DNA from 2 places in the Arthrobacter sp. Y3223166 genome. Region 1 is predicted to be linked to the other one. Evidence: predicted binding sites of a transcription regulator. Region 1 holds the regulator's gene; the other holds the start of a gene.

Region 1 (17,580 bases):
TCCTCGAGTCGCTCGATGTCTTCCCCTCGACGCTGCCCACCAAGCGCGACGCGGTGTACTCCGGGTGGGTTTCCATCTCGGTCGGCTGCAACAACACCTGCACGTTCTGCATCGTGCCCTCGCTGCGCGGCAAGGAACGCGACCGCCGGCCGGGGGACATCCTGGCGGAGGTCCAGGCCCTGGTCGACGACGGCGCCATCGAGGTCACCCTGCTGGGGCAGAACGTGAACTCCTACGGCGTTGAATTCGGCGACCGCGGCGCCTTCGCGAAGCTGCTGCGGGCCTGCGGCAGCATTAACGGCCTCGAACGGGTCCGGTTCACCAGCCCGCACCCGGCGGCGTTTACCGATGACGTCATCGAGGCCATGGCCGAAACACCCAACGTCATGCCGCAGCTGCACATGCCGCTGCAGTCCGGGTCGGACAAGGTCCTGAAGGACATGCGCCGGTCCTACCGGTCCACGAAATTCCTCGGCATCCTCGAGAAGGTCCGGGAACGGATTCCGCACGCGGCCATCTCCACCGACATCATCGTCGGATTTCCCGGGGAGACGGAGGAGGACTTCCAAGCCACGCTGGAGGTGGTGGAACGGGCCCGCTTCGCCAGTGCCTTCACCTTCCAGTACTCCAAGCGGCCCGGCACGCCGGCCGCGGAACTGCCGGACCAGCTGCCCAAGGCCGTGGTGCAGGAACGCTACGAGCGCCTGATTGCCCTGCAGGACCGGATTGCCGCCGAAGAGAACGCCAAACAATTGGGCAGCCGGCTCGAGGTCATGGTGACCGCGCAGCAGGGACGCAAGGCGGAAGCGACCCACCGGCTCTCCGGGCGGGCCCGGGATCAGCGGCTGGTGCACTTTTCCGTGCCCGCGGGTGCGCCGGCGCCGCGGCCCGGCGATCTGGTCACGGTGACCGTCACCGAGGCGGCACCGTTCCACCTGATCGCCGACCCGGCATCCGAAGCGGACTACCAGCTGCGCCGCTCGCGCGCCGGGGACGCGTGGGACCGCTCCCAGGCGGATTCCTGTGCGGTACCGGCCGCCGCGGGCAAGCCGTCCCAGGTGTCGCTGGGCATGCCCGCGCTGCCGGGCCGAACCGCCTGACGGCGATGCCGGTCCACCCCCAAGCGCCGCGCGGCCCGGCGGTCATCGCCGTCGTCGGTCCCACCGGCTCCGGAAAATCGGATCTCGCCGTCGCGCTGGCCCGGCGGCTGGGCGGGGAAGTGATCAACGCCGACGCCATGCAGTTTTACCGCGGCATGGACATCGGCACGGCCAAAATCGATCCGGCCGAGCGGCAAGGAATCGAGCACCACCTGCTGGACATCCTCGACGTGACGGAAGAGGCGAGTGTCTCTGCCTACCAACACCAGGCCAGGGAAGCGATCGACGCCGTGCACGGGCGGGGGCGCCGGGCCATCCTCGTCGGTGGTTCCGGACTGTATGTACGGGCCGCCCTGGATGCGATCGAGTTTCCGGGTACCGATCCGGCCCTGCGCCGCGGCCTCGAAGAGGAGCTGGAAAGCCTCGGCCTCGCAGCGATGCGGGAGCGGTTGCGGCAGGTCGACCCGGTGTCCGCCGGGCGGCTGGCCGACGCCCGCCGGGTTATCCGGGCGCTGGAAGTGCGGCAACTGACCGGGCGTCCGTTCAGCTCCTACATGCCGGAGCGGGAGTATGTCCGCCCGACCGTTCAGATCGGCCTCCGGGTGGACCGCGAGCGGCTCAAGCACCGCCTGGCCGGCCGCGTCCATACGATGGTGGAACGCGGGCTGCTGGAGGAAGTCGCGGCACTGGACCGGCAGGGCCTGCGCCAAGGCCGGACTGCCTCGCGCGCGCTCGGCTACGCCCAGTTCCTGAAGGTGGTCGACGGTGAATGGACCCGGGACGAGGCCGCCGAGGACACCATCGCCGCCACCCGCAAGTTCGCCAGGCGCCAGCTGACCTGGTTCCGCGCCGATCCGAGGATTCACTGGCTGGACTGGGAGGATCCGCTGGCGGCGGACAAGGCGGCAGCGCTCATCGCTAAGCTTGAGCCGTGAACAACCCCATGCCTGATCATCTGTCGGCCCTTGCCGGGCTGCCCTTTGCCAAGGGACACGGCACCGGCAACGACTTTGTGCTCATTGCCGATCCCGACGGGGCCAAGCGCCTCGGGGCCGAGGCGGTCGCCGGCCTCTGCCACCGCCACCTCGGCATCGGCGCCGACGGGCTCATCCGTGCGGTCCGGTCCCGGCACCTGCCCGAGGGCCGCGAGCTGCTGGAGAGCGCGCCGGAGGCCGAGTGGTTCATGGACTACTACAACGCCGACGGCTCGACCTCGGAAATGTGCGGCAACGGGGTCCGCGTCTTCGTGCATTTTCTGCTCGCCGAAGGACTCGTCCAGCTGCCGGCCGGTGAGTCGCTGACCATCGGGACCCGGGCGGGAACCAAAACGGTCAGCCGGTCCGCCAACGGCTACGCCGTGGACATGGGGCCGTGGGAGTTCATCTATCCGGCGGAGGCTGCCGCCAGGGCGATGGATTCGACGGTCACCGCAGGCGGCCTCCAGGTGCCGCGGCCGGCACTGTCGGTGAGTCTGGGGAACCCGCACACAGTGGTCGCCCTCGCCGGGCTCGAAGAACTGGCCGCCACCGAGTTGTTCCACGCGCCGGCGGTAGACCCGGTCCCGGAGAACGGAACGAATGTTGAGTTTGTCGTGCCGGCGGAGCCCCTCGTCGCCGACGGCGCCGGGCACATCAGCATGCGCGTGCACGAGCGCGGGGTGGGGGAGACCCAGTCCTGCGGGACCGGCGCCTGCGCTGCCGCCGCCGCCATCCGCTACTGGGCGGGTGCGGGCGCACCCGACGACTGGCAGGTCGGCGTGCCGGGCGGCGTTGTCCGGGTCCGGTTCATCCCTGCGGCCGACGGGCGGGAACATGTGGAGCTGAGCGGCCCCGCCGTGCTCGTGTCCCGAGGCGTGGTGGCCTGACCGAAGCGGCTCAGCCGGCCCGCCGTATGCAGAGCACCCGGAACGTCTTTGCGGTGCTTTCCCGGCTGACCGCGAAATCCGACGGCAGTTCGGCCGCGAGCCAGCGTTGCAGCGAGTCCGATCCCAGGTTCTTCTGGACGACCAGCCAGGCGGTGCCCCCGGGTGCGAGGCGGGGCAGCCACATCAGCAACAGTGCGTGAAGCTCGCTCTTGCCGATCCGAATCGGAGGATTGGACCAGATGGTGTGGAACTGCAGGGCCGGGTCAACGTCTTCCGGGCGGCAGGCACGGACGTTGGCCAGCCCCAGCGACGCGGCGTTGTCGTTGGTCAGGGCGATGCTGCGTTCATTGACATCCACGGCCAGCACCGTGGCATCGGGGGACTTCAGCCCCATGGTGAGCGCGAGCGGTCCCCACCCGCAGCCGACGTCGAGCAGGTTGCCTTCCGGAGCAGGCGGAGGGACCTCGTCCAAAAGCACCGCCGTGCCCTTGTCGAGGCCGTCCGGACTGAAGATGCCTCCAGCTGTTTGCAGCTGCCGCATGCGGCCATCCAGCTCGACGGCGAGGGTGCGGCGAACCTCGGGATTGCCTGGTTGCGCGCTGAAGTAGTGCTCTGTTCCCATAATCGGCCAGATTAGTGCGCCGACCGCGGAATCGGTATCTAGGCCCACCTAAGCAACGTCCGCTCTGATACCGTGGGAGGCATGAAAAACCTGTGATTGCGCCGTAACCTGCTGTCCCCGCTCGTAGCCGGACAGCGCGTGCCGATGGTTGAGGCCTTGACCTCCCCGGCCGCCGGGCAATCACCGTTCCCGAAGGCTCACTCGAGTCCCTTCTGATCCGGTGCCGCAGCCGCCGCAAGGGCTGCGGCGGTCCCCGGCACCCGCTGCTTGCCCTGCCGCCCGGCCGGGCGGCAGCCCCGCCTTTCCCGCCCGGCAGCGCCCGGGCCCATGCCAGGAGGACTTTTGGCGAATCATCCACAAACTGCATCTTCGGGCTCTGCCGGCCGCATCCCGGAGGACTACGATAAGACCACGGACATTTCGAAGGAGAGCATGACCACCAACAACCCCCAGCCGACACCGGAACCGGAAATGACGCCTGACGAGATCCAGGCGGTCATCGACCGAATCCTGGCCCGCGACACCGCGGCGCGAGGCAAACAGGGCGTCGGCGGCAGAGCCCAGGCACTCTCCGAACTTGATGCCGAGCATTCCGAATTCGACGGCGACCAGCAGGACCTCGCGGAACGCCGCGCCCTGCGGCGCGTAGCCGGCCTGTCCACCGAGCTTGAGGACGTCACCGAGGTTGAGTACCGGCAGCTGCGCCTGGAGCGCGTTGTCCTCGCCGGTCTCTGGACCGAAGGCACGGCCGACGACGCCGACAATTCCTTGCGGGAGCTGGCAGCGCTGGCCGAGACAGCCGGCTCCGAGGTGCTGGACGGTATTGTCCAGCGCCGGTTGAAGCCGGATCCGGGGACTTTCCTGGGCTCCGGCAAGGCCCAGGAACTGCGCGACATTGTGATGTCCACCGGCGCCGACACTGTCATTGTCGACGGCGAGCTGTCGCCGTCGCAGCGCCGCGGTTTGGAAGACATCGTGAAGGTCAAGGTCATTGACCGCACCGCGCTCATCCTGGACATTTTCGCGCAGCATGCCAAGAGCCGCGAAGGCAAGGCCCAGGTAGAGCTGGCCCAGCTTGAGTATCTGCTGCCCAGGCTCCGAGGCTGGGGCGAGTCCATGTCCCGGCAGGCCGGCGGCCGGGTGGGGGCGGCCGGCGGCGGCATTGGTTCCCGCGGGCCCGGTGAGACGAAGATCGAGCTGGACCGCCGGCGCATCCGTACCCGGATGGCGAAGCTGCGCCGGGAGATCACCGCCATGAAGCCCGCACGGGAAACCAAGCGCGCCAACCGCCGCCGCAATGCCGTGCCGTCGGTGGCAATCGCCGGCTACACCAATGCCGGCAAGTCGTCGCTGCTCAACCGCCTGACCGATGCGGGTGTGCTGGTCGAGAACGCGCTCTTCGCCACCTTGGATCCGACCGTCCGCCGGGCGGAAACACCGGACGGTATCGGTTACACGCTCGCCGACACGGTAGGGTTCGTCCGGTCGTTGCCGACGCAGCTGGTGGAAGCCTTCCGCTCCACCCTGGAGGAGGTTGCCGACGCCGACGTCATCCTGCACGTCGTCGACGTCTCGCATCCCGACCCGGAGGGCCAGATCGCCGCGGTGCGCGAGGTGCTGACCGAAATCGAAGCACGGCACATTCCGGAAATCGTCGTCTTGAACAAGGCCGATGCCGCCGATCCGTTCGTGGTCGAGCGACTGCGCCAGCGTGAACCGCGGCACGTCGTGGTTTCGGCGCGGACCGGGCAGGGCATCGATGAGCTGCTTCGGCTCGTCAGCGAGACAATCCCGCGGCCCAGTGTGAAGCTGCAGCTGCTGGTGCCCTACGACCGCGGCGAAGTGATTAGCCGCCTGCACAATGAAGACGCCGAGATCCTCTCCATGGAGCATGGCGGGGACGGCACGCGGCTCGACGTGATGGTGCGCGAGGGCCTGGCATCGGAGCTGGAACAGTTCCTCCGGCATGACTGACCTCCAGGTTCCCGCCGGTGAGGCGCTGCGGCTGCTTGACGTCGCCGTACAGGAGATGGGCGGGCAGCACCGTGCCGGCCAGCACGAGATGGCGGCGAAAGTAGCCGAGGCCTTCGAGCGCCGGCAACACCTGCTGGTGCAGGCGGGCACAGGCACCGGCAAGTCGCTGGCCTACTTAGTGCCGCTCATGGTCCAGGCGCTGGAGGGGGAGAAGCCGGCGATCGTCTCCACGGCAACGTTGGCGCTGCAATCGCAGATCGTCAAGCGGGACCTGCCCCGGCTGTTGGAGGCCGTCGCCGACGAGCTGCCCAGGCCGCTGGACGTCGCTTTGCTCAAGGGCAGGAACAATTACCTCTGCCTGCACAAGCTCGCGGGCGGCTTTCCGGACGAGGACGCGCCGGCGGCGCTGTTCAGCCTCGGCGAGGACGCGGTGCCGCATCCTTCTCCGGCCGGCGCAGCGTCGGCTTCCGGCGCCTCGGGCGCGCTGGGCAAGGAAGTCGTGCGCCTGCGCGAGTGGGCGCACGAGACCGAAACCGGGGATCGGGATGAACTGGTGCCCGGTGTCAGCGATCGGGCCTGGCGGCAGGTCTCCGTCGGCTCCATGGAGTGCCTGGGCGCCCAGAAGTGTCCCCTGGCCGCCGAGTGCTTCAGCGAACTGGCACGGGGCCGCGCGGCGGAGGCAGACATCGTGATCACGAACCATGCCATGCTGGCCATCAACGCCTTCGAGGGCGTCGCGGTACTCCCGGACTATGACGTGGTGGTCATCGACGAGGCCCATGAGCTGCAGGACCGCGTCACCAGCGCCGTCGCGGGGCAACTCTCCGCCGCCATGGTGCGTACCGCCGCCTCGACGGCACGCAAACACACGGGGATCAGCGTGGAGCCTTTGAACTCCGCCGCCGATGCGCTGGAGGACGTCCTGCAGTCGGTGCCCACCGGCCTGCTGGCGGCCGGCCTACGCGAGGAGCATGAGCTGGTTCTCGCGCAGGTACGGGAAGCGGCCCGCGCGGCGCTCTCCGACTCGAAGCCCGAGGGTGCGGGGGCAGCGGACGGCGGACGGCAGATGGCGCGCTCACGGCTCGCGGCCGTGCTGGAACTGGCCGAACGGCTGCTGTCCGCTCCGGACTCCCGGGAGGTCATCTGGGCGACCCGTCCCAGCACCTATGGCGAGGCCGGCGACTACGCCGCCAATGACGACCAGCCGGCAACGTTGAACATAGCGCCGCTCTCGGTGGCGTCCCGGCTGCGTGAGGGCTTGTTCGACGACCATACCGTTGTGCTGACATCGGCGACGTTGTCGGTCGGGGGGACCTTCGATGCCGTCGCCGGGTCGCTCGGACTGCTCGGAGCCGGCGCGCCCGCCTATTCCAGCGTGGACGTGGGCAGCCCCTTCGATTACCCCAGGCAGGGCGTGCTCTACGTGGCGTCGCATCTGCCGAAGCCGGGCCGGGGCACCAGCCCGGAACAGCTCGATGAACTCGAGGAGCTGCTGCTGGCCTCGCGCGGCGGCGCCCTGGGCCTGTTCTCCTCGCGGCGTGCGGCAGAAGAAGCCGCGGCCGAGTTGCGCGGGCGCACCGACCTGACCATCCTGTGCCAGGGCGAATCGTCGATGGGCGCGCTGGTCCGCCAATTCGCCGAAGAGCCCGACACCTGCCTGTTCGGCACCATGACGCTCTGGCAGGGCGTCGACGTTCCCGGTTCCGCGTGCCGGCTCGTGGTCATCGACCGGATTCCGTTCCCCCGGCCGGATGACCCGCTCACGACTGCCCGAACCCGGTCCGTGGCGCAGTCCGGGGGAAACGGTTTCATGACGGTCTCGGCGACCCATGCGGCCGTGCGGCTGGCCCAGGGAGCCGGCAGGCTGATCCGCGCGTCAAACGACCGTGGAGTGGTGGCCGTGTTGGACTCCCGGCTGGCGACGGCGCGCTACGGGAGTTTCCTCCGCAGCGCCCTGCCGCCCTTCTGGAGTACCAAGGACGGCGCCACGGCCCGCCAGGTCTTGGAAAGGCTGGCTACGGCCTCAGCCTGAACGGGTTGGGGGCACGCCCGTTCCGGAGCGAGCGGGGCCCTGCGCGGGGACCGCCCGTGCGGGCAGGGGATCCCGGGGTGGCTGCAGCGCGGACCGGGGAGACCGGGCGCGTCAGAGGGCCCGCATCACCGAGACAACCTTGCCCATGATGGTTGCGTGGTCGCCAAGAATCGGTTCGTACTGGGTATTCTGCGGCAACAGCCAGGTGTGGCCGTCGCGCTGCCGGAAGGTCTTGACCGTTGCTTCGTCGTCGAGCAGTGCCGCCACGATGTCGCCGTTCTCGGCCGTGTGCTGCTGGCGGACCACGACCCAGTCGCCGTCACAGATGGCCGCATCGATCATGGAATCGCCCGAGACCCTGAGCATGAACAACTCGCCGTGTCCCACCAGTTGCCGCGGCAGGGGCATGACGTCCTCGACCGCCTGGTCCGCCAGGATCGGCCCGCCCGCTGCGATCCTTCCCACCAGCGGCACCATCGCCGTGTCGGATGACGTGGTCAGCTCGGATACGGCGACGCCGCTGGAGCTGCGCAGCTGTTGCGGTTCATCAACTCCGACGATTTCCACACCCCCGTGCTCGAGTGTCAGCGGGGTCAGGATTTCCATGGCACGGGGACGCTTGGGGTCGCGCCTGATGTAGCCCATCTTCTCCAGTTGGGCCAACTGGTGCGTGACGCTGGACAGGCTTGCCAGACCGACCGTGTCACCGATCTCGCGCATGGACGGAGGGTATCCGTGGGACATGACGGAGCGCTGGATGGTTTCCAGGATCTTCTTCTGCCTCGGCGTCAGGCTGCGCCCCACTTTGACGGGCCGGCCGCGTCGCTTCGCTCCGGCAGTGGTGGTGGTCTCTTCCGACATGTCCGGCCCCGGTCTCCCCGTAGTGGTCCCTGCGCCGGCGCCGTAGCGGAACCGCACATGGACTGTTGTCTCAACTGTTTTGTCGGTGGCGGCTGATGCACTGCTCTTACTGCCGCCCGACGCTTACAACGCTAGGCGAGGCGGTAGCGAATTTCAAACATTTGTTCGACTGAGTCTCGACAATGTTCGATCACCAGTGCTAAAACTGTAGAAGACGTATTCGAAGATACGTTCGAATACCGTTGCAAGACGATCGAAACCAGCCGAAATAGATCGAATATCGGAAAGGTGGCACCATGTCCGCCCAGCTCGCACCGCAGCCCGCCGGCCTTCGTACCAGCACAGGCCTGCGGCTGACCCGCCGCGGCCGTTTGTTGCTGATCGGCCTGCCGCTGATGCTCGCCGCGGCCGCAGCCCTGACCCTGATCGGTTTCTTCACTGCTCCGGCAATGGCCGCCGCCGGGGGGCTGGGGCCGGGGCCGGCGGCGACCGTCACGGTCGGCAGCGGCCAGTCACTGTGGGACATAGCAGTGCAGTCCGCGCCGGACCGCAACCCCCACGATGTCATTTTCGAGATCGCGCAATTGAACGGCCTGCAGGGGGACATCGTCCACGCCGGGCAGCAGCTGCTGGTCCCGTCCGCGCGCTGAGGCAGCCGTAATATGAGCTGCTTCGGCCCGCCCGATTCCTGCCCCGGGCGGGCCGAAGCTTAAACTGGATCGGTGAGTGAGCAGTTAGAACGCCTGAACCGCCTGCCGTTGCGGGAAAATCTCCGGGGCCTGGAGCCCTATGGTGCGCCCCAGCTGGAGGTTCCCGTCCTCCTGAACGTCAACGAAAACACCCATGGCCTGCCCGATGCTGTCCGTCAGGCCATCGTCTCGGCCGTCAGCGAGGCTGCCGCGGGTCTGAACCGGTATCCGGATCGCGAGTTCACGAAGCTGAGGACGGCGCTGGCCCGCTACTTGGGGCACGGCCTCACCGCAGAGAACATTTGGGCCGCCAACGGATCGAACGAGGTCCTGCAGCAAATCCTCCAGGCCTTCGGCGGCCCCGGCCGCACCCTGCTGAGCTTCCCGCCCACCTATTCCATGTACCCGCTGCTGGCCAGCGGGACGGACACGGATTATGTGGCCGTTCCGCGGGGGGCAGACTTCACGCTGTCCCCGGACGCTGCCGCCGCCGCTGTGGCCGGCTCCGCGGCAAACGTGGTCGTTCTTTGCTCCCCGAACAACCCGACGGGCACCGCCCTGGGCCTTGAGGTCGTGGAGGCGGCGTATGAAGCGGGGGAAGCCTCCAAGGCCATCGTGATCGTGGACGAGGCCTACGCCGAGTTCGCCCACGCCGGAACGCCGAGCGCGCTGACACTGTTGCCGGGGCGGGAGCGGCTCATCGTTTCCCGCACCATGAGCAAGGCCTTCGCGCTGGCAGGCGCCAGGGTCGGGTACCTCGCCGCCGCACCGCAGATTACCGATGCGCTGCGACTGGTCCGCCTGCCCTACCACCTCTCCGCCGTTACGCAGGCAACGGCCCTGGCCGCGTTGGACCATGCCGATGCGCTGCTGGCCAACGTCGAAGACATCAAGGCGCAACGGGACCGCATTGTCGACGGGCTGGCCGAGCTGGGACTCGACCCGGCGCCGTCCGACTCAAACTTCGTGTTTTTCGGCGGGCTGGAGGACCCCCGCTCGGTGTGGCAGGGACTGCTGGAAGCCGGCGTGCTGATCCGCGACGTCGGGATCCCGGGCCATCTGCGGGTAACCGCCGGCACTGAGGCCGAGACCACAGCCTTCCTCAACGGCATCAAGGCCCTCGTGGCGAGCCCCGTCTCCTAAACTAGTAAGAGCGAACCGGCTCGTGCCGGTCGACCAATTCGTCAAAGGACTCCCATGACCGTGGAAACCACCACCGGACGTACCGCACGCCTCGAACGCATCACCAGCGAGTCGTCCGTGCTGGTTGAACTGGACCTCGACGGCACCGGCCGTTCCGAGATCAGCACCACCGTGCCGTTCTACGACCACATGCTCACCGCCCTGGCGAAGCACTCGCTCGTCGACCTGACCGTGAAGGCCAGCGGGGACACGCACATCGACGCGCACCACACCGTCGAAGATGTCGCCATCACCATCGGCGACGCCCTGAAGGAAGCGCTGGGCAACAAAGCCGGGATCCGCCGTTTCGGCGAAGCCACGGTGCCCCTGGACGAGGCGCTGGCCCACGCCGTCGTGGACATCTCCGGCCGGCCCTACCTGGTGCACACGGGAGAACCGGCAGGCCAGGAGTACCACTTGATCGGCGGACACTTCACCGGATCGCTGACCCGCCACGTGTTCGAATCGATCACACTGCACGCCCAGATCTGCCTGCACATGCGCGTGCTGGGCGGCAGGGACCCCCACCACATCGTCGAGGCCCAGTTCAAGGCCTTCGCCCGGGCACTCCGCGCCGCCGTCGAAGCCGATCCACGTGTCGAGGGCATTCCCTCGACGAAGGGAGCCCTGTGACGGCTGCGCCCAAGGTCACCGTACTGGACTACGGTTCCGGGAACGTCCGCTCGGCAGTCCGCGCGCTGGAGCACGTGGGTGCCGACGTCACGCTGAGCCATGCCTCCGACGACGTCCTCGACGCAGACGGCCTGCTGGTTCCCGGCGTCGGCGCCTTCGCCACGGTCATGCAGGGGCTCAAGTCCGTGGACGCGCTTCGCTGGATCGGGCGCCGGGTGGCCGGCGGCCGGCCCGTGCTGGGAATCTGCGTTGGCCTGCAGGTCATGTTCGAAGAAGGCGTGGAACATGGCGTCCGCACGCAGGGCGTCGGGGAATGGCCGGGAACCGTGGAAGCGCTGCCGGCGGAGGTCGTGCCCCACATGGGGTGGAACACCGTGGACGCCGCAGAGGGCAGCCGGCTGTTTGCCGGGATCGAAGACGAGCGCTTCTACTTTGTGCACTCCTACGGTGTGCAGCACTGGAACTTCGACGTCACCCAACCCGCGATGACGCCGCCGCTGGTGACCTGGTCCACGCACGGCGCCCCGTTCATAGCGGCCGTTGAAAACGGTCCGCTGAGTGCTACCCAGTTCCATCCGGAAAAGTCCGGAGACGCCGGCGCGGAGCTGCTGCGCAACTGGTTGAAGACGCTGAGGTAGCCATGGGCAGCATCCTCCTGATGGGCCTGGCCGGGCTGCTGGCCGGCGGCGCCATCTCGTTCCGGCAGCAGCGGCTGCCCAAGTGGTTGGTGATCGTCTTCTGGATCCTGGCCGGCCTGTCGCTGCTGGCTGCCTACTTGCTCACCCTCGGACCGGCCGAGTAACCACACCCATCCCGCGCCCGCTGACGGCGCGCAGAAAGCGGAAGAACCATGACGAACCAAACCTCCATCCTTGAACTTTTGCCCGCGGTCGACGTTGCCGACGGCCAGGCCGTCCGGCTGGTCCAAGGCGAAGCCGGCAGCGAGACCGGCTACGGGGATCCGCTGGAGGCTGCGCTGGCGTGGCAGAACGACGGGGCGGAATGGGTGCACTTGGTGGACCTCGATGCGGCGTTCGGCCGGGGCAACAATACGGAAGTGCTGCGCCGCGTCGCCGACGAGCTGAAAATCAAGGTGGAGCTGTCCGGCGGCATCCGCGACGACGCGTCATTGGAGCGCGCGCTTGAATTCGGGGCCGCGCGTGTCAACCTGGGCACCGCCGCGCTGGAAAACCCGGAATGGACAGCACGCGCCATTGCCCGGCACGGTGACGCCATCGCCGTCGGCCTCGATGTCCGCGGCACCACGCTCGCGGCCCGCGGCTGGACGCAGGATGGCGGCGACCTCTGGGAGGTGCTGGCCCGCCTCGAAGACGCCGGCTGCTCGAGGTACGTGGTCACCGATGTGACCAAGGACGGGACGCTGCGCGGACCCAACGTGGATCTGCTCCGGCAGATGTGCGAGCGGACCGACAAGCCGGTGGTTGCCTCGGGCGGAATCTCCAGCCTGGATGACCTGCGGACGCTGCGCGGCCTGGTTCCGGCCGGAGTCGAGGGAGCGATTGTGGGCAAGGCACTGTACGCGGGCAAGTTCACGCTGCCCGAAGCCCTCGATGTTGCGGGACGGCGCTGAGGGACCAGCATGGGCAAGAAGCAACTGCCCGCCCATATCGCCGCCGCGCTGGCGGGAGCCGGCGGGGCGGGGGACTCGGCCGGCCAAAGCTGGGCCGGACGGGACCTGAGCGGTGAAGGAAACCCGCTCCACCAGTTCGACCACGATGACGGCAGCGCGGATCCCGGCTACGAGGCGGCGCTGCAATGGCTTGCCGCCGGGACCGGCGGCGAAGCGGAAGTAGTGGCTGCCCTGGCGAACGCCCGCGTTTTCGTGCCCATCGTGGCGACGCTGGGAGAAGAGGCCGAGGGCAGCCACGGCCTGACAGCGGATAAACAGGCCGACATGGCCGTGGTGACGTTGCAGGCGCCGGATGGGCGCCGGGCGCTGCCGGTGTTCAGTAACACGGCCGCCCTGGAAGCCTGGCATCCCCAGGCCCGGCCGGTCGCCGTGGAGGCGCCGCGGGCGGCCTTGGCGGCCGTGTCCGAAGACGCCGAACTGATGGTTATGGATCCGGGCGCCGCCCTGACGTTCGTTGTCCGGCGGCCGGCAGTGTGGGCGTTGGCCAAACAGCACGAGTGGGTGCCCTCCTACCGCGATCCGGCGCTCTTGGAGTGGGTGGCCGAGGCCACGGGCGGCGAGGAGGCGGTTATGGCCTCGTTCGTGGAGCCCGGGACCGGGATCGCGGTCCGGGCGGCAGATGGAGCCGTCGTGGCCGGCGGCGGCCACGGCCCGGAGCTGCGCCTGGTCCTGCAGGTGCGGGACGGGCTGGGGCGCGAGGAGTTGGGCGCCCTGGCGGGACGGATCCAACAGCGGCTCCAGTCCCGGCAAGAGTTTGCCGAGCGGGTTGATTCGCTGGAGCTGAAGTTCACCCGCTGAACCCCGCCGGCGAACGCCGCAACCAGAAGCGCAAAGACAAAGGACGACGCCGGTGCGTGGCACCGGCGTCGTCCTTGTTCAGTTCTGGGAGCCCGGGCCGGTCAGTTGACCGGACCCGTGAACTTCTCGCCCGGGCCCTTGCCCGGATCGTCCTGGATGACCGATGCTTCGCGGAAGGCGAGCTGCAGGGACCGGAGGCCATCGCGCAACGGGCCGGCATGCTGGCTGCCGATTTCCGGCGCGGCAGCGGTGACGAACCCCGCCAAGGCGGTGATCAGCTTGCGGGCTTCGTCCAGGTCCTTGAGCTCTTCGGCGTCGTCTCCGGCGGCCAGGCCGCACTTAACCGCGGCGGCGCTCATCAGATGGACTGCCGCGGTGGTGATGACTTCCACGGCCGGTACTTCGGCGATGTCGCGCATCTGGCCCAGGACTTCCTGTTCCTGGCTGGAGGCAGGACCGGCGTCGGGCGCGAAGCTGTGGCGGTGGCCGTCGGTCTGCGGATTGTTATCTGAGCTGCTCATACTGGTAAGCTTGTCACAGACCAATTGGATCCCGTTACTTATGTGCCTCACAGCACGTGCGGAGCAGGATCCGATCTGCAAGCGGAGTCCTCTCCCACCCGTCGGTATGGCTAGCCAGAGCTGCCGGGTCCAGGTCGGCAGGCTGTAGCCGGAAACCCTCGCGTGAGGTGCCCGGGCCAGCCGGTGGAACCCTAGCTTGTTTCCGCCTGCCGCCACTTCGAGGCCTTCGATTGCGTTTGCAATGGGGGGCCTTCTTTCATTGCAAGCGGCAGCCGATATTAGTGACAGGAGCCACACATTAGCGAGCCAAGAATCAATGATCGTATCCGCGTTCCCGAGGTGCGGTTAGTCGGACCGAACGGCGAACAGGTTGGGATCGTCCGTATTGAGGATGCCCTGCGCCTGGCCACGGAATCGGATCTTGACCTGGTTGAGGTCGCACCGCAGGCAAAGCCTCCGGTGTGCAAGCTTATGGATTTTGGCAAGTACAAGTACGAGGCTGCGGTCAAGGCCCGTGAGGCGCGCAAGAACCAGACGAACACTGTGCTCAAGGAGATCCGGTTCCGCCTGAAGATCGACAAGCACGACTACGAGACCAAGCGCGGCCACGCGCTGCGGTTCCTCGCAGCCGGCGACAAGGTCAAGGCCATGATCCAGTTCCGCGGCCGCGAACAGCAGCGCCCCGAAATGGGCATCCGCCTTCTGCAGAAGTTCGCCGAGGACGTCGCCGAGGTCGGCGTGATCGAATCGACTCCCCGCATTGACGGCCGCAACATGGTCATGGTGATCGGCCCGACCAAGAACAAGGCCGAAGCCAAGGCGGAAGCCCGCAGGGCCGCGCAGAAGGCCGACGCGAAGGCAACGAACGAGGCCAAGAAGCAGAAGGTGGACACCTCCGCCGACCAGGACCCGCTGACGCAGAGCCTGGGCGACCTTATGCCGGAAGGCCTTGCCGCAATGGCAAACCAGCCGGAGGAAACCGCCGAAGCACCTGCGCCGGCCGATGCCTCGCCTGCGGTTGAGGTTGAGGTTGTGCCCGAGGCCGAGCCCGCGGAGCAGCCGGAAGCCGAGGCTGCGGCCGCGGCCGAGCCCGAGGTTGAGGTCGAGGCCACGCCTGCGGTCGAGCCGGAAGCCGAGGCCAAGCCTGCCGCCCAGGCCAAGCCGGCCGCCCAAGCGAAGCCAGCCGCCCAGGTGAAGCCAGCGGCTCAGGTGAAGCCTGCCGCGCAGGCTAAGCCGGCGGCCGAGGCCAAGCCATCGGTTCCGGCGAAGCCCGCGGCGCCCGCCACGGAGGCCAAGCCCGCAGCACCCAAGCCCGCCGCCCGGCCCAAGCCGGCAGCGCGGCCCGCAGCACCCAAACCTGCTGGCCGGTCCGGTTCCAAGAACTAAGACCGTACAGAGAGCATCCGGCAACCGCCGGGCACCGTTCAGTGTCCGGCGCCGGTAGACAAGTAAACCGCCGGTGCCCGTTTTGCGGCACCGCACGAGCCGACGGTCGGCAGCGACCCGAGGAGACGTAAGGAGAACGGCAGCCATGCCGAAGCAGAAGACCCACAGCGGCGCCAAGAAGCGCTTCAAGCTCACCGGCAGCGGCAAGCTCAAGCGCCAGCAGGCCAACCGCCGCCACTACCTGGAGCACAAGCCTTCCACGCTGACCCGACGCCTTGCCAGTGACAAGATCGTTGCTCCGGCCGACGTGCGCAACATCAAGAAGATGCTCGGCATCTGATTTTCCCCCCTCTGGTCCGCGCGGCGACGCCGCAAGGGCCATCCAGCTAGTTTTGCCCCCGGCCGCCGATCGCGGCGGCCGAGCACCGGGCACCAATCATCAAAAGGAGTACGCACGTGGCACGTGTGAAGCGGGCGGTCAACGCCCACAAGAAGCGCCGGGTCATCCTGGACCGGGCTGCCGGATACCGCGGACAGCGGTCCCGCCTGTACCGCAAGGCCAAGGAACAGCTGCTGCACTCGTTCGTGTACAGCTACGGCGACCGCCGCAAGCGCAAGGGTGATTTCCGCCGCCTGTGGATCCAGCGCATCAACGCTGCCTCCCGCGCCAACGGCCTGACCTACAACCGCCTCATCCAGGGCCTGAAGGCCGCCGAGGTCCAGGTCGACCGCCGCATGCTGGCCGAGCTGGCCGTGTCCGACGCCGGCGCCTTCGCCGCTCTGGTGCAGGTAGCCAAGGACGCCCTGCCGGCCGACACTTCGGCTCCGGCAGAGCGCCAGACCGCCGCCGCCAAGCCTGTCGCCGCCGCCAAGACCGCTCCGGCCGCCGCCAAGACCGCTCCGGCCGCCGCCAAGGCTGCCGCGCCCGCCGCTGAAGGCGGAGAAGTTGCCGGCGCCGTGAAGGCTGTTGACGGCGAGGACGCTCCCGCCGGCTACACCATCAAGGGCAACCAGTCCAAGAAGTACCACGTCCCGGGCTCTACCTGGTACGAGAACACCACTCCCGTGTACTGGTTCGAGTCCGTGGAGGCCGCCAAGGCTGCCGGTTTCGAGCCCGCCGGCGGCGAGGCCCGCCAGAAGGTTGCCGAATAAGCACCGGATGCATAAACGCTTATGTGGCGACGTTATAGTCGCTGTATGAGCACTACCGGGCGCCCGCAAGCCATCATGTCCAACCCCCGAGCCGATCGGGTCAGGGATGTGGCAAAGCTTGCCGGGCGCTCGGTGCGTTTAAAGCGCCGCCAATTCCTGGCCGAAGGCCCGCAGGCTGTCCGCGAGGCCCTGTCCGCCCACCGGGCGCATCGAGGCGCCGGAAACAGCGGCATCGTGGCCGAGGTCTTCGCCACCGAAGCCTGCCTGGACCGGTCGCCTGAACTGGCGGACCTCGCCGACGGCGTGCCGCTGCGGCTGGCCACCGATGCGGTGCTGGCGGCAATGGCAGACACGGTCAACCCGCAGGGGATCGTGGCCGTCTGCCACTACCTGGACCGGCCGCTGAACGAGGTCCTGCAAAGCAAACCCCGGCTGCTGGCGGTCATGGTCCGGGTGCAGGACCCGGGCAACGCCGGCACCATCCTGCGGGCGGCCGATTCCGCCGGCGCCGATGCCGTGATCCTGACCAACTCCAGCGTGGACATCTACAATCCCAAGGCCGTCCGTTCCACGGCCGGATCACTCTTCCACCTTCCGGTGGTGAACGGTCACGATTTCGGTGACGTGGCGGCGGCCGTGCGCGCCGCCGGCGCAACCATGCTGGCAGCTGACGGCTACGGCACCATCGATCTGGACGATTTGCAGGACCGCAGCGCCCTGGCCCGGCTGGGAGAAACTCCCGCGGCCGGGGACGAGGGCGTGGCCGGCAGCCTGCCGGATCTCGCGGCGCCTACCGCCTGGCTCTTTGGGAACGAAGCCCAAGGGTTGTCGTCGGAAGAACTGGCCGCCGCGGACCATCGGGTCGCCGTGCCGGTTTACGGCCAGGCCGAAAGCTTGAACGTCGGCACGGCGGCCACCGTCTGCCTGTACGCCTCCGCGAGGTCCCAGCGTCGACGCGGGCCTGCAGGGTAGCTGTTGGCCGGCCGGCCCGCCGCAAGATGCGCCTCAGGCGAGGCTGCGCCGTTTCTCGAGCGCCCCGCTGAGAGCGGCGATGACCAGCCCCAAGGATGCCAGCCCGGCGCCGACCAGCGCCGGCGCGGCATATCCCCAGCCCC
Region 2 (11,501 bases), on a different contig from region 1:
CCGGCCTGGAACGGACCCTGGAGGCGCTGGACGCGCGCGGCCTGGAACACACCGGCACCTACGCCAGTGCGGCCGAGGCCGAGGAGGTACTGGTTCTGGACACCCCGGCCGCGCGGATCGCGGTCATCACCGGCACCTTCTCGCTGAACGGGCTGGAGCCGGACCGGCCCTGGCAGGTGGACGTGCTGGATCCCCCGGCGATGATCGCCAAGGCCAGGAAGGCCCGGGCGCAGGGCGCGGACATCGTCTTGGGAGCGGTGCATGCCGGGGACGAATACACCGCCTACGCCAGCCCGCAACAGCAGGAGGTTGCCCACGCGTTGGCCGACAGCGGCGAGTTCTCCTTGGTGTACGGGCACCACAGCCACTCCGTCCAGCCGATTGAGCGCCACGACGGCACCTGGATCGTCTACGGGCTGGGCAACACCCTCGCCGCGCATGCAACCCCGAACATCCTCAACACCGAGGGGATGATGGTCCGGGCCCGGTTCAGCCAGGCCGGCGACGACGGCGCCTGGGAGGTGGCGGGGCTGGACTGGCTGCCGGCCACGTTCGACGGACCCGGGCACCGCTGGTGCCCGGTGGCAGCGGATGCGCTGGCGGCAGCCGCGAAGTCCGGGGACTGGTGCGTGTCCGAACAGGCGGACGCGGCCAGCCGGCTACGGACCAAGGCGACCGTCGAGTCCATGGGAGCCCCGACGGACGTCGCCCGCGAGTGGCTGCTCAGCGGCGATTGACGCCGCGGCCCGTCGCCCGGACTGGCTTAGCGACGGCCTGGCGTCACTGTCTGCCAAGCGTCAGCGGCCGTCCGGCGTCAGCGCGGACGGGCCGCCGCGTCGGCGCGGGCTTCGGCCTCATGCGGAATGTCCAGCGGCACGTCGTTGAAGCTGCCGTAGCGCCGCTCGACGGCGTGGCGGATCAGGTAGTCGGCCACGGCCGGGTTCTTGGGCAGCAGGGAACCGTGCAGGTAGGTGGCAATGATGTTCCGGTAGCGGGCTCCCTCGGTGCCGTCGGTGCCGTTGTTGCCCTGGCCCTTGGTGACCCGTCCCAACGGCCGGACATCGCTGCCGAGGGTGGTCAGTCCGCTGTGGTTCTCGTACCCGATAACCGTGCCGAACTCGCCGCTTTCGAGCACGGTGTTGCCGATCAACCGGGTGGGCCCGCCCACGGTTTCGGCATCGAGCAGCCCGATGCCGGTGATGACCTCGCCGGTGTGGGTGGTGAACCGGTGGCCGAACAGCTGGTAGAGGCCGCAGACCGCCAGCATCGGCAGGCCGTCCTCGGCCAGCTCCCGCAGCCGGCCGCCCTGGGCCAGCAGGTCGGCCTGGATCTTGTTCTGGCCGGAGTCCTGGCCGCCGCCGCCCACGATCAGGTCCACCTGCTCGGGGAACGCGTCGCCGGGGTTGTACTCGTGCAGCCGGACGTCGTAGCCGCGCAGCTCCAGGCGCTTGCGCAGCACCAGGACATTCCCCCAGTCGCCGTAGATGTTCATGTCCCGCGGGTAGAGCTGGAGCAGGTCGATAACAGGAGCGTCCATCAGGAGACCACTTCCACTTCGGTCAGTTTGCCGAGCTCGCGGCGCAGCGCCAGCATGGCGGTGTAGGTGCAGTAGATGCGCTTGGGCGTCTCCGGACCGCCCGCAATGAACCGCTGCAGGGAGGCATTGAGGTCCGTGTCCACCCGGCCTACCGGAACGTCCTCGTAGAAAAGGCGCAGCCCCATGTCGCGCGCCCGGACCCCGGAGACCACGGCTACGCCGGTGTCCCGCAGCGAATCGAAGTCGACGTCCCACAGCCAGGACATGTCCCGCCCGTCCGCGTAGTTGTCGTTAATGGCGATCATCGTCCGGTAGCCGGCGGCGGGGAAGGACTTCAGGGCCAGCCGGAAACCGGCCGGGTTCTTCACCAGCACCAGGTCCAGCGGCTGGCCGTTGACGGTCAGCGATTCGCCGCGGCCGAAGGCCGGCGTCACGTTCTCCAGCGAGGCCAGCAGCGCCGGCTCGTCCACCGCGGGGCCCAACACGGTCCGCGCCAGCACCAACGCCGCGGCGGCGTTGAACACGTTGTAGACGCCGGTCAGCTTCAGCTCGACCTCGAGCTCACGGCCGTCCAGCTGGAAGGTTGCGGCGGCCCCTTCACAGGCCGAGAGCACGACGTCGGCGCTCGGCCGGCCGCCGTCGGCGGCGGCGGTGTCGCCGGATGGGCCGGCGGAGGCGGCGGACCGCATTTCGTCGTCGTGCGGAAACATGTGGCGCAGCTGCGGCGCCAGGCCGAAGTATTCGACCCGCGGCGCGGCCACGGCGCCCGCCAGCGCCGCGATGCGCGGGTCTTCCCGGTTCAATACCACTGCCTCGGTCGTCGCCGCGGCGATCTGCCGGAGGAAACCCGCGGTCGTTTCGATTTCGCCAAAGCGGTCCAGCTGGTCGCGCATGACGTTGAGCAGCAGGCTGTAGCGCGGGGCCACCAGTTTGACGAAGTGAACCGCGTGGGCCTCGTCCAGCTCCAACACGGCAATGTCCGCGTTAAGCCGGCCCCGGGCGTCGGAGTCGCCCAGCACGGCAGCGACCACGCCGCGGGTGAAGTTGCTGCCCGTCCGGTTCGTGAACACCTTCAGGCCCTGCCCCTGCAGCAGCTCCACCACCATCTTGGTGGTAGTGGTTTTGCCGTTCGTCCCGCTGATTACCACGACGCCGCGCGGCAGCTCGCCGAGCGTGCGCGGCAGGAACTGCGGATCGATTTTTTCGGCCACCAGGCCGGGCAGTGCGGAACCGCCGCCGCGGAGCCTGGCTACCGCCTTTACGGCCTTTCCGGCAACGGTCGCAAGGAGGTGTCGCATGAGTAGAGACTATACAAGCCGCCGTGCCCCGGCGCCGTCGGCCCGGGCCGAACAGTGTCGGTCACCACAGGGGAGGGGGCACCGTTTAACACCGCCGGACCGGTTGGCACTACTGTTTTTCCGTACGGCCGCCACTGAGGCGGCCCCGATGCGAACTCCGAGGAACTGTCACCGTGGTCACGATTGGTGTGCTTGCCCTGCAGGGCGATGTCCGCGAACATCTATCCGTCCTGGAGCACAGCGGCGCCACGGCGGTGCCGGTGCGCCGGCCTGCGGAACTGGCGGCCGTGGACGGCCTGGTCATCCCCGGCGGTGAATCCACGACTATCGACAAGCTCACCCGCATCTTTGAGCTGGCCGATCCGCTGAAGGGGCGGATCGAGGCGGGCATGCCGGTCTACGGTTCGTGCGCGGGCATGATCATGCTGGCCCGGGAGATTGCAGACCCGGCCACCGACCTGAAGGGCGAACCGCAGCAGACGCTGGGCGGCCTGGATATAACGGTGCGTCGGAACGCCTTCGGCCGGCAGCGCGAATCGTTCGAGTCCGAGCTGGACTTCCGGGGCCTGGAGTTCAGCGCGGCGTCTCCCGGCCAGGACCCGGCGCCGGTCCACGCCGTGTTCATCCGTGCGCCCTGGGTGGAACGCGTGGGCAAGGGCGTGGAGGTCCTGGCTGCCGTGCAGCCGGAGGAGGCCTCCCACACCGACACTTTGCACGGGACAGCTAGAATAGTGGCAGTGCGTTCGCGGCATCTGCTGGCGACATCCTTCCACCCGGAGATTACGGGGGAGCGCCGCATCCACGAACTTTTCATCCGCATCGTCAGAGGAGAGGCGTAAGCATGGCCGGACACTCCAAGTGGGCAACCACCAAGCACAAGAAGGCCGTGATCGACGCCAGGCGTGCCAAGTCGTTCGCGAAGCTGATCAAGAACATTGAGGTAGCGGCGCGCAACGGGGGAGCGGACATGTCCGGCAACCCCGCGCTGGAACTGGCCGTCCAAAAGGCCAAGAAGACCTCGGTTCCCAACGACAACATCGACCGCGCGGTCAAGCGCGGTGCCGGCCTGACCGGCGAAACGGTGGACTACAGCGAAATCATCTACGAGGCCCGCGGGCCGCAGGGCTCCGCTGTGCTGATCGAGTGCCTCACCGACAACAAGAACCGGGCCGCCTCGGAGGTTCGCCTGGCCATCACCCGCAACGGCGGCACCATTGCCGACCCGGGGTCGGTGTCCTACATGTTCTCCCGCAAGGGCGTGGTGTCCCTGCCCAGGAACGAACTCACGGAAGACGACCTTCTGATGGCGGTGCTCGAAGCCGGCGCGGAGGAAGTCAAGGAGCAGGGCGACAACTTCGAGGTCCACGCCGATCCCACGGACCTGCGCGCCGTCGTGGCCGCACTGGAAGAGGCCGGCATCGAATACGAAACCGACGAGATCGAGTTCGTGTCCTCGATGGCCGTGGAGCTCGACGCGGACGCGGCCCGGAAGTTCATGAAGCTGGTGGATGCCCTCGAGGACCTGGACGACGTCCAGAACGTCTACTCCAACGCCGACATCAGCGCGGACGTCCTCGCCGAAATCGAGAACGACTGACACCGGTCCGGCCGTCGGCGCCCGCCATGCGCGTGCTGGGAGTGGACCCGGGCCTGACCCGCTGCGGCCTGGGCGTGGTCGATGTTGAACCGAACCGGCGCTCCTCCCTCGTGGACGTCGGTGTGGTGGGGACCACCCCGGACATGGCGCTGGAGCTGCGCCTGCTGAAGATTGCCGACGCGATCGACGAATGGCTCGACGCGCACACCCCGGACGTGCTCGCCGTCGAACGCGTCTTCAGCCAGACCAATGTCAGTACCGTGATGGGCACCGCGCAGGCGTCCGGGGTGGTCATCGCGGCGGCGGCACGGCGCGGGATCGCCGTCGCGCTGCACACGCCCACCGAGGTGAAAGCGGCGGTCACCGGCAACGGGCAGGCGGACAAAGCCGCCGTGACCAAGATGGTGACCCGGATCCTTCGGCTGGACACCCCGCCGCGCCCGGCCGATGCCGCGGACGCCCTGGCGCTGGCGATCACCCATGCCTGGCGCGGCGGAGCTGCGAGACCGGCTGCCGGCGGCGGGATGACGACGGCGCAGCGGCTCTGGGCGGAGGCCGAAGCGAAGGCCAAGCGCACCCGCCGCTAACGTGGGGCCGGCGGCGGCCGCCGGAACCGGTGCCACGGTGTGGCGGTGGCCGGCAATGTCCGTGCTGCCCCGTAAGCTATTCGTAGATATGTTCGGACAATCCGCCGCCGTGCTGCCCGCGGCGCGGACTCCGGGCCGCAGTGCCGGAATTGGGAGTTGAGTTCATGATTAGCTCGTTGCGCGGCGTCGTCGCCCACGTGGGATTGCAATCGGCCGTGATCGACGTCAACGGATTCGGCATGCTCGTCCAGGCGACGCCGCAGACCCTGGGCACGCTGTTCGTGGGGCGGGAGGCCGAACTGGCCACCACCATGATTGTGCGCGAAGACTCCATGACGCTGTTCGGCTTCGAGGACGCAGCGCAACGGGAAGTTTTTGAAACCCTCATCTCGGTCAGCGGGGTCGGCCCGAGGCTGGGCCTGGCTGCGCTGTCGGTGCACTCGCCCGAGGCGCTGAGGGTTGCCGCCGCGGAGGGGGACAGCAAGGCGTTCACCAAGGTTCCGGGTATCGGGCCGAAGCTCGCCGGCCGGATCGTGCTCGAGCTGGCCGGGAAGCTGATCCCCACCGGCGAGCAGGCCCCCCAGCAAAAGGGCGGCTGGAAGGGACAGGTGCAGGAGGCACTGGCCGGCCTGGGCTGGTCCGAGAAGGACGCCGCCGCGGCGGTGGACACCACCGCCGAGGAAAATCCGGAGGCGGCAGCGGCAGGCAACGTGGGCGACTTGCTGCGGCTGACCCTGCGCAGGCTCGGCCAGGACGGCGCCCGGACCGGCGCGTCCCGGCGGACCGCGGGAGTGAACTAGCGTGGCGGAGGATTCCGAGAACAACCGGCTGGTCGCCAACACGTCGGAAACCGAAGAACGGGCGATCGAATCGGCGCTGCGGCCCAAGAACCTGGACGATTTCGTGGGCCAGGCCCGGGTCCGCCAGCAGCTGTCGCTGGTGCTGGAGGCGTCCCGGATCCGCGAACGGACAGCCGACCATGTCCTGCTGTCCGGCCCGCCCGGACTGGGCAAGACCACGCTGGCGATGATCATCGCCGCGGAAATGAACGCGCCGCTGCGCATCAGCTCCGGACCGGCGATCCAGCACGCGGGCGACCTGGCGGCGATCCTGTCGTCGCTGACCGAAGGGGAGATCTTCTTCCTGGATGAGATCCACCGGATGTCGCGGCCGGCAGAGGAAATGCTCTACATGGCGATGGAGGACTTCCGGGTGGACATCGTGGTGGGCAAGGGCGCCGGCGCCACCGCCATCCCGCTCGACCTGCCGCCGTTCACCCTCGTCGGGGCCACGACGAGGGCCGGGCTGCTGCCGGGGCCGCTGCGCGACCGGTTCGGCTTCACCGGGCACTTGGAGTTCTACGCCGTCGCGGAGCTTGAGCTGGTGCTCCGCCGCTCGGCCATGCTGCTGGACCTCAAGGTCAGTTCGGCCGGTTTCGCCGAGATCGCCGGGCGCTCCCGCGGCACGCCCCGCATCGCCAACCGTCTGCTGCGCCGGGTGCGGGACTGGGCCCTTGTGCACAAGATCGAGGAGATCGATGCGCGTGCGGCAGCGGCGGCGCTCGATATGTACGAAGTCGACGAACGGGGACTGGACCGGCTGGACCGGGCGGTGCTCACCGCCCTGATCACCAAGTTCGGCGGCGGGCCCGTCGGTTTATCCACCCTGGCCATAGCCGTCGGCGAGGAAACCGAGACGGTGGAGACGGTAGCCGAGCCCTACTTGGTCCGCGAAGGGCTGCTCGGCCGGACGCCGCGCGGACGGATCGCCACCGCCGCGGCCTGGCAACACCTGGGGCTGGCGGTGCCGGATCACCTGACCGCGGGACAGACCGAAGACCTGCTCTCGGAACTGCTGGAGCCGGACACGGATTTCGCCGAAAACTGAAGCTTGACCGTGTCAGGGCGGTCACCGCGTAGAATGGTAGGAACGTGCGGAGTGCGCCGTCCCCCACGGGACGCGGCAGGCTGCGTACACGGTCCGGATTTTCCTACCGGTCCGCTCCAGACTTCTAGGACGGAACTTCCCTGTGTTCGTAAATCTCTTCACCGGCACCACTCCCCAGCAGCAGTCGGGCGGCATCGACGTGATGACCATCGCCCTGTTCGCCGTTTTCGCGCTGTTGATCTTCTTCATGTTCCGCAAGCAGAAGAAGGTCCAGGCGCAGATGCGCGAAAAGGCCGAGCGCATCAAGGAGCAGATGGTGCCGGGCACCGAGGTGATGACTCAGTTCGGCCTCTTCGGCACCGTCGTTTCCCTCGACCCCGACAACAACAAGGTGGTCCTTGAACTGTCGCCGGGCAACACCGCCACCGTGCACACCCAGGCGGTGAACGAAGTCGTGACACCGGAGGCCCCCGAGGTTCCCGACGACGCCTCGTCCCTCACCGCGGAAAGCGCTACCCGCCCGGAGGAATCCGCCGAGGACACCCTTAAGCGGCTCAACGAAGAGCAGAACAAAGACACCAAGTAGGCCAGCGACGGCTTAGCCGTATAGGCGTGCAGTGGCGGGGCATGCCCCGCCACTTCGCCATGTACCGGCCGGTTCCTCCGGCCGACTGAGCCGATGAGAGAAAGATCTTCCATGGCACGATCCGGTTCCACCAGCATTGCGCGGCGGACACTTATCTGGCTCGGTGTGCTCCTGGCCGCCGGCACCGTCATCCTGGGCAGCGGTGTATTCACCGGCCAGGCAAGCTGGGCGCCCAAGCTGGCGCTCGACCTTGAGGGCGGCACCCAGATGATCCTGGCTCCGCAGGTCCAGGGCGGCGGGGGCGAGATCACCGCCGAGCAGCTCAACCAGGCCGTGGAGATCATCCGCCAGCGCGTCGACGGCTCCGGCGTGGCGGAAGCCGAGATCACCACGCAGTCCGGCCGCAACGTGGTGGTCAGCCTGCCCGGTGTTCCGGACCAGCGGACCCGCGAACTGATCCAGGCGTCGGCCGCCATGGAATTCCGCCCGGTGCTCACCGTTGCGCCGGGTTCCGCCGTTCCGGAGGAGGAGCGGACGCCCGAAGCGGACCTTCCGAAACCGGCGGCCGAACCGAAGAACGCCAGCGACTTGAACTGGATCACCCCGGAGCTCTACCAGGAGTTCGAGGCGCTGGAGTGCCTTGACCCGGCCGCGGCCGCAGAGGAGACCGAGCCGGCCGACCCGGCCAAGCCGACGGTCGCCTGCGAACCGGATACCGGCATGAAGTACATCCTGGGCCCGGTGGAGGTGCCCGGCACGGACATCGCCGACTCCAGCTTTGGCCAGGTGCGCGGCACCCAGGGACAGACGCTGAACCAGTGGGCGGTGAACATCGAGTTCAACAGCGAGGGAACCGCAACCTTCAAGGAAGTGACCGAACGGCTGTTCGGACTCTCCGGCGCCCAGAACCAGTTCGCCATCGTGCTGGACGGCGAGGTGATTTCCGCTCCCACGACCAACGCGGTCATCCCCGACGGCAAGCCGCAGATCACCGGCAACTTCACGGAGGAATCGGCCCGTGTGCTCTCCGAGCAGCTGAAGTACGGCGCGCTGCCGATCAGCTTCGAGATCCAGAGCGAGCAGCAGATTTCCGCCACCCTGGGCGCCGACCAGTTGCGGATGGGCCTGATCGCCGGGCTCATCGGCCTGGCGCTGGTCGCCGCCTACTCGATCTTCCAGTACCGCATGCTCGGCCTGGTGACCATCGCGTCGCTGGTGGTGGCCGGCATTTTGACGTATCTGGCGATCGCGATCCTGGGCTGGACCGAAAACTACCGGCTGTCGTTGGCCGGGGTCGCCGGCCTCATCGTGGCGATCGGCCAGACCGCCGACTCGTTCATCGTCTACTTCGAACGCATCCGCGACGAACTGCGCGAGGGCCGGGGCCTGGTCTCGGCCGTGGACAACGGCTGGAAGCGTGCACGGCAAACCGTGCTGGCTTCCAAGGCGGTCAACCTGCTGGCCGCCGTCGTGCTCTACTTCGTGGCGGTGGGCAACGTGCGCGGTTTTGCCTTTACGCTGGGCCTGACCGCGGTGGCCGACCTCCTGGTGGTCTTCATGTTCACGCACCCGACCATGCAGCTGCTGGCACGCACCAAGTTCTTCGGCGAGGGCCACCGCTTCTCCGGCCTGGATCCGCGCCTGCTGGACGCGGTGCCGCTGTACCGCGGGGCGGGCCGGATCCGCCAGCCCGGCGAACGCAAGGTGCCGGTGCGGGCCAAGAACGCCGCGGCGGCTGCCGAAGCCGACCGCCGCCAGACCATCGCCGAACGCCGGGCGGCCGAGAAGCAGCGCGCCACCAGCGGCGCGGGCCGCGGGTCCGACAAGGAGAGCAACTAAATGGCCAACTTTGCTAAGTGGGGCAACGATCTCTACACCGGCAAGCGCTCCTACGACTTTGTCTCCAAGTACAGGCTCTGGTTCGGCATTGCCGCCGCCGCGATCCTCCTGTCCATCGTGGTGCCGTTCGTCAAGGGCGGGTTCAACCTGGGCATCGACTTCCGCGGCGGCTCCGAGTTCACCGTGTCCAACGTGGAAAACACCGACGTCGGCCCCGGCGAGGCGGCCGTGGCCCAAGTCGCGGCGGATGCCGATCCCCGGGTGACGAACATCGCCCCGGGGACCATGCGGATCCAGACCGAGCGGCTGGACGACGACCAGACCCTGGAACTGCGCGACGCCCTCGTCGAAGCCTACGACGTCGAGTCAGACGAGGTGACGTCCTCGTATGTCGGTCCCACCTGGGGTGCGGACGTCACCCGGCAGGCGATCTGGGGCCTGGTGGTGTTCGTTGTGCTGGCGGCGATCATGATGGCGTTGTACTTCCGGACCTGGAAGATGTCCGTCGCCGCGCTCAGCGGCCTGGTGGTGGTGCTCATCGTGACCGCCGGCATCTATTCGCTGAGCGACTTCGAGGTGACGCCCTCGGCGATCATCGGCTTCCTGACCATTTTGGGGTACTCGCTGTACGACACGGTGGTGGTCTTCGACAAGATCCGCGAGAACACGGAAGACCTGGACAAGTCCACCAGGAGGACCTTCGCGGAGGAGGTCAATCTCGCCGTGAACCAGACTCTGGTCCGGTCCATCAACACCTCCGTGGTCGCCGTCCTGCCGGTCGCCGCCATCTTGTTCATCGGCGCGTTCCTGCTCGGCGCCGGCACGTTGAAGGACGTGTCCCTGGCACTGTTCATCGGCATCATCATCGGCACCGCCACCACAATCTTCATTGCGGCGCCGATGTATGCGCGGCTCCGGGCCAAGGAACCGGCGCTGCTCAAGCAGGCCAAGAAGGTGGAAGAACGGCGCCGCACCGAGGCCGCCCCCGTCGGGTGATGCCGCACCGGAACGACCGGGCCGCCGGACGAGCATAGAATGGTTTGCGGAACAGTGCTGGGCTGTGCGCCGCTGCCTTGCGGGCTGTAGCGTCGGTTCCAGGACTCATCGGGAAGGCGGGAAGGATTGGCCGAACACCTCAGGTCGACAGACCAGGCCAGTGACGCCGGTGTGACACCGGATCCTGGTCCTTCTGTGGTGCCCGCGGCCGCCGAAGTCCCGGGCAACGCACCGGTCCGCCATGCCTTCCCGGGGCGCCGGGAACGGACGATGTCCCGGCTTGCCCGGCTGGCCGGCCGGGGCGGGACCAGCTACTCGCCCATCCTGGAGCCGCTGCTGCGCACCGTCCGGGCCAACAACCCGCGCGAGGACTTCGACCTGATCCACCGCGCCTTCGTGGTGGCTGAGCGCAGCCACCGCGGGCAGAAACGCAAGAGCGGCGACCCGTACATCACCCACCCGGTGGCTGTGGCCACGATCCTCGCGGAACTGGGCATGACGGGCACGACGCTGGCCGCCGCCCTGCTGCACGACACCGTCGAAGACACCGAGTACACGCTCGCCGACCTGAAGGCGGAGTTCGGTCCGGAGATTGCGATGCTGGTGGACGGCGTCACCAAGCTGGACAAGGTGCAGTTCGGCGACGCGGCCCAGTCCGAGACCGTGCGCAAGATGGTCGTGGCGATGGCCAAGGACATCCGCGTCCTGGTGATCAAGCTGGCCGACCGGTTGCACAACGCCCGGACCTGGCGCTTTGTCTCGCCGGAGTCGTCGGCGAAGAAGGCGCGCGAAACCCTGGAGATCTTCGCCCCGTTGGCGCACCGGCTGGGCATGAACACCATCAAGTGGGAGCTTGAAGATCTCTCCTTCGCGGCCCTGCACCCGAAGGTCTACGAAGAGATCGTGCGGATGGTGGGGGAGCGCACCCCCGAACGGGAGAAGTACCTGACGACGCTGCGCACCAAGATCGGCGACGACCTGCGCGCCGTGAAGATCAAGGCCACGATTACCGGCCGGCCCAAGCACTACTACTCCATCTACCAGAAGATGATCGTGCGGGGTAAGGACTTCGACGACATCCACGACCTGATGGGCATCCGGGTACTGGTGGATACGGTCCGCGACTGCTACGCGGCACTCGGTGCCCTGCATGCGCGCTGGAACCCGCTGCCCG

What was found. Region 1 encodes LexA, which represses DNA repair genes until DNA is damaged. Its sites were predicted from a motif close to TCGAACANNTGTTCGA; they were not measured.
Region 2: the regulator LexA is predicted to act here: its motif matches at 5,100-5,115, upstream of ruvA (Holliday junction branch migration protein RuvA).

What each region holds. Positions count from the first base shown of each region.
Region 1 is NZ_JBNHGE010000013.1:33,651-51,230, forward strand. Features, by position in the region: gene miaB (tRNA (N6-isopentenyl adenosine(37)-C2)-methylthiotransferase MiaB) at 1-1,100, shown strand, start outside; gene miaA (tRNA (adenosine(37)-N6)-dimethylallyltransferase MiaA) at 1,106-2,035, shown strand; gene dapF (diaminopimelate epimerase) at 2,044-2,964, shown strand; gene AC5RUH_RS08330 (class I SAM-dependent methyltransferase) at 2,975-3,586, opposite strand; gene hflX (GTPase HflX) at 4,019-5,560, shown strand; gene AC5RUH_RS08340 (ATP-dependent DNA helicase) at 5,553-7,592, shown strand; gene lexA (transcriptional repressor LexA) at 7,704-8,453, opposite strand; gene AC5RUH_RS08350 (LysM peptidoglycan-binding domain-containing protein) at 8,750-9,103, shown strand; gene AC5RUH_RS08355 (histidinol-phosphate transaminase) at 9,176-10,285, shown strand; gene hisB (imidazoleglycerol-phosphate dehydratase HisB) at 10,340-10,957, shown strand; gene hisH (imidazole glycerol phosphate synthase subunit HisH) at 10,954-11,595, shown strand; gene AC5RUH_RS08370 (hypothetical protein) at 11,598-11,759, shown strand; gene priA (bifunctional 1-(5-phosphoribosyl)-5-((5-phosphoribosylamino)methylideneamino)imidazole-4-carboxamide isomerase/phosphoribosylanthranilate isomerase PriA) at 11,808-12,548, shown strand; gene AC5RUH_RS08380 (SseB family protein) at 12,558-13,406, shown strand; gene AC5RUH_RS08385 (DUF1844 domain-containing protein) at 13,508-13,927, opposite strand; gene infC (translation initiation factor IF-3) at 14,267-15,313, shown strand; gene rpmI (50S ribosomal protein L35) at 15,459-15,653, shown strand; gene rplT (50S ribosomal protein L20, sunset domain variant) at 15,770-16,465, shown strand; gene AC5RUH_RS08405 (TrmH family RNA methyltransferase) at 16,511-17,437, shown strand; gene AC5RUH_RS08410 (MFS transporter) at 17,471-17,580, opposite strand, start outside.
Region 2 is NZ_JBNHGE010000052.1:337-11,837, forward strand. Features, by position in the region: partial or broken gene AC5RUH_RS15240 (CapA family protein) at 1-737, shown strand, start outside; gene AC5RUH_RS15245 (type 1 glutamine amidotransferase) at 815-1,537, opposite strand; gene AC5RUH_RS15250 (MurT ligase domain-containing protein) at 1,537-2,835, opposite strand; gene pdxT (pyridoxal 5'-phosphate synthase glutaminase subunit PdxT) at 2,970-3,674, shown strand; gene AC5RUH_RS15260 (YebC/PmpR family DNA-binding transcriptional regulator) at 3,677-4,432, shown strand; gene ruvC (crossover junction endodeoxyribonuclease RuvC) at 4,459-5,019, shown strand; gene ruvA (Holliday junction branch migration protein RuvA) at 5,184-5,819, shown strand; gene ruvB (Holliday junction branch migration DNA helicase RuvB) at 5,848-6,906, shown strand; gene yajC (preprotein translocase subunit YajC) at 7,049-7,492, shown strand; gene secD (protein translocase subunit SecD) at 7,604-9,331, shown strand; gene secF (protein translocase subunit SecF) at 9,332-10,327, shown strand; gene AC5RUH_RS15295 (RelA/SpoT family protein) at 10,598-11,501, shown strand, end outside.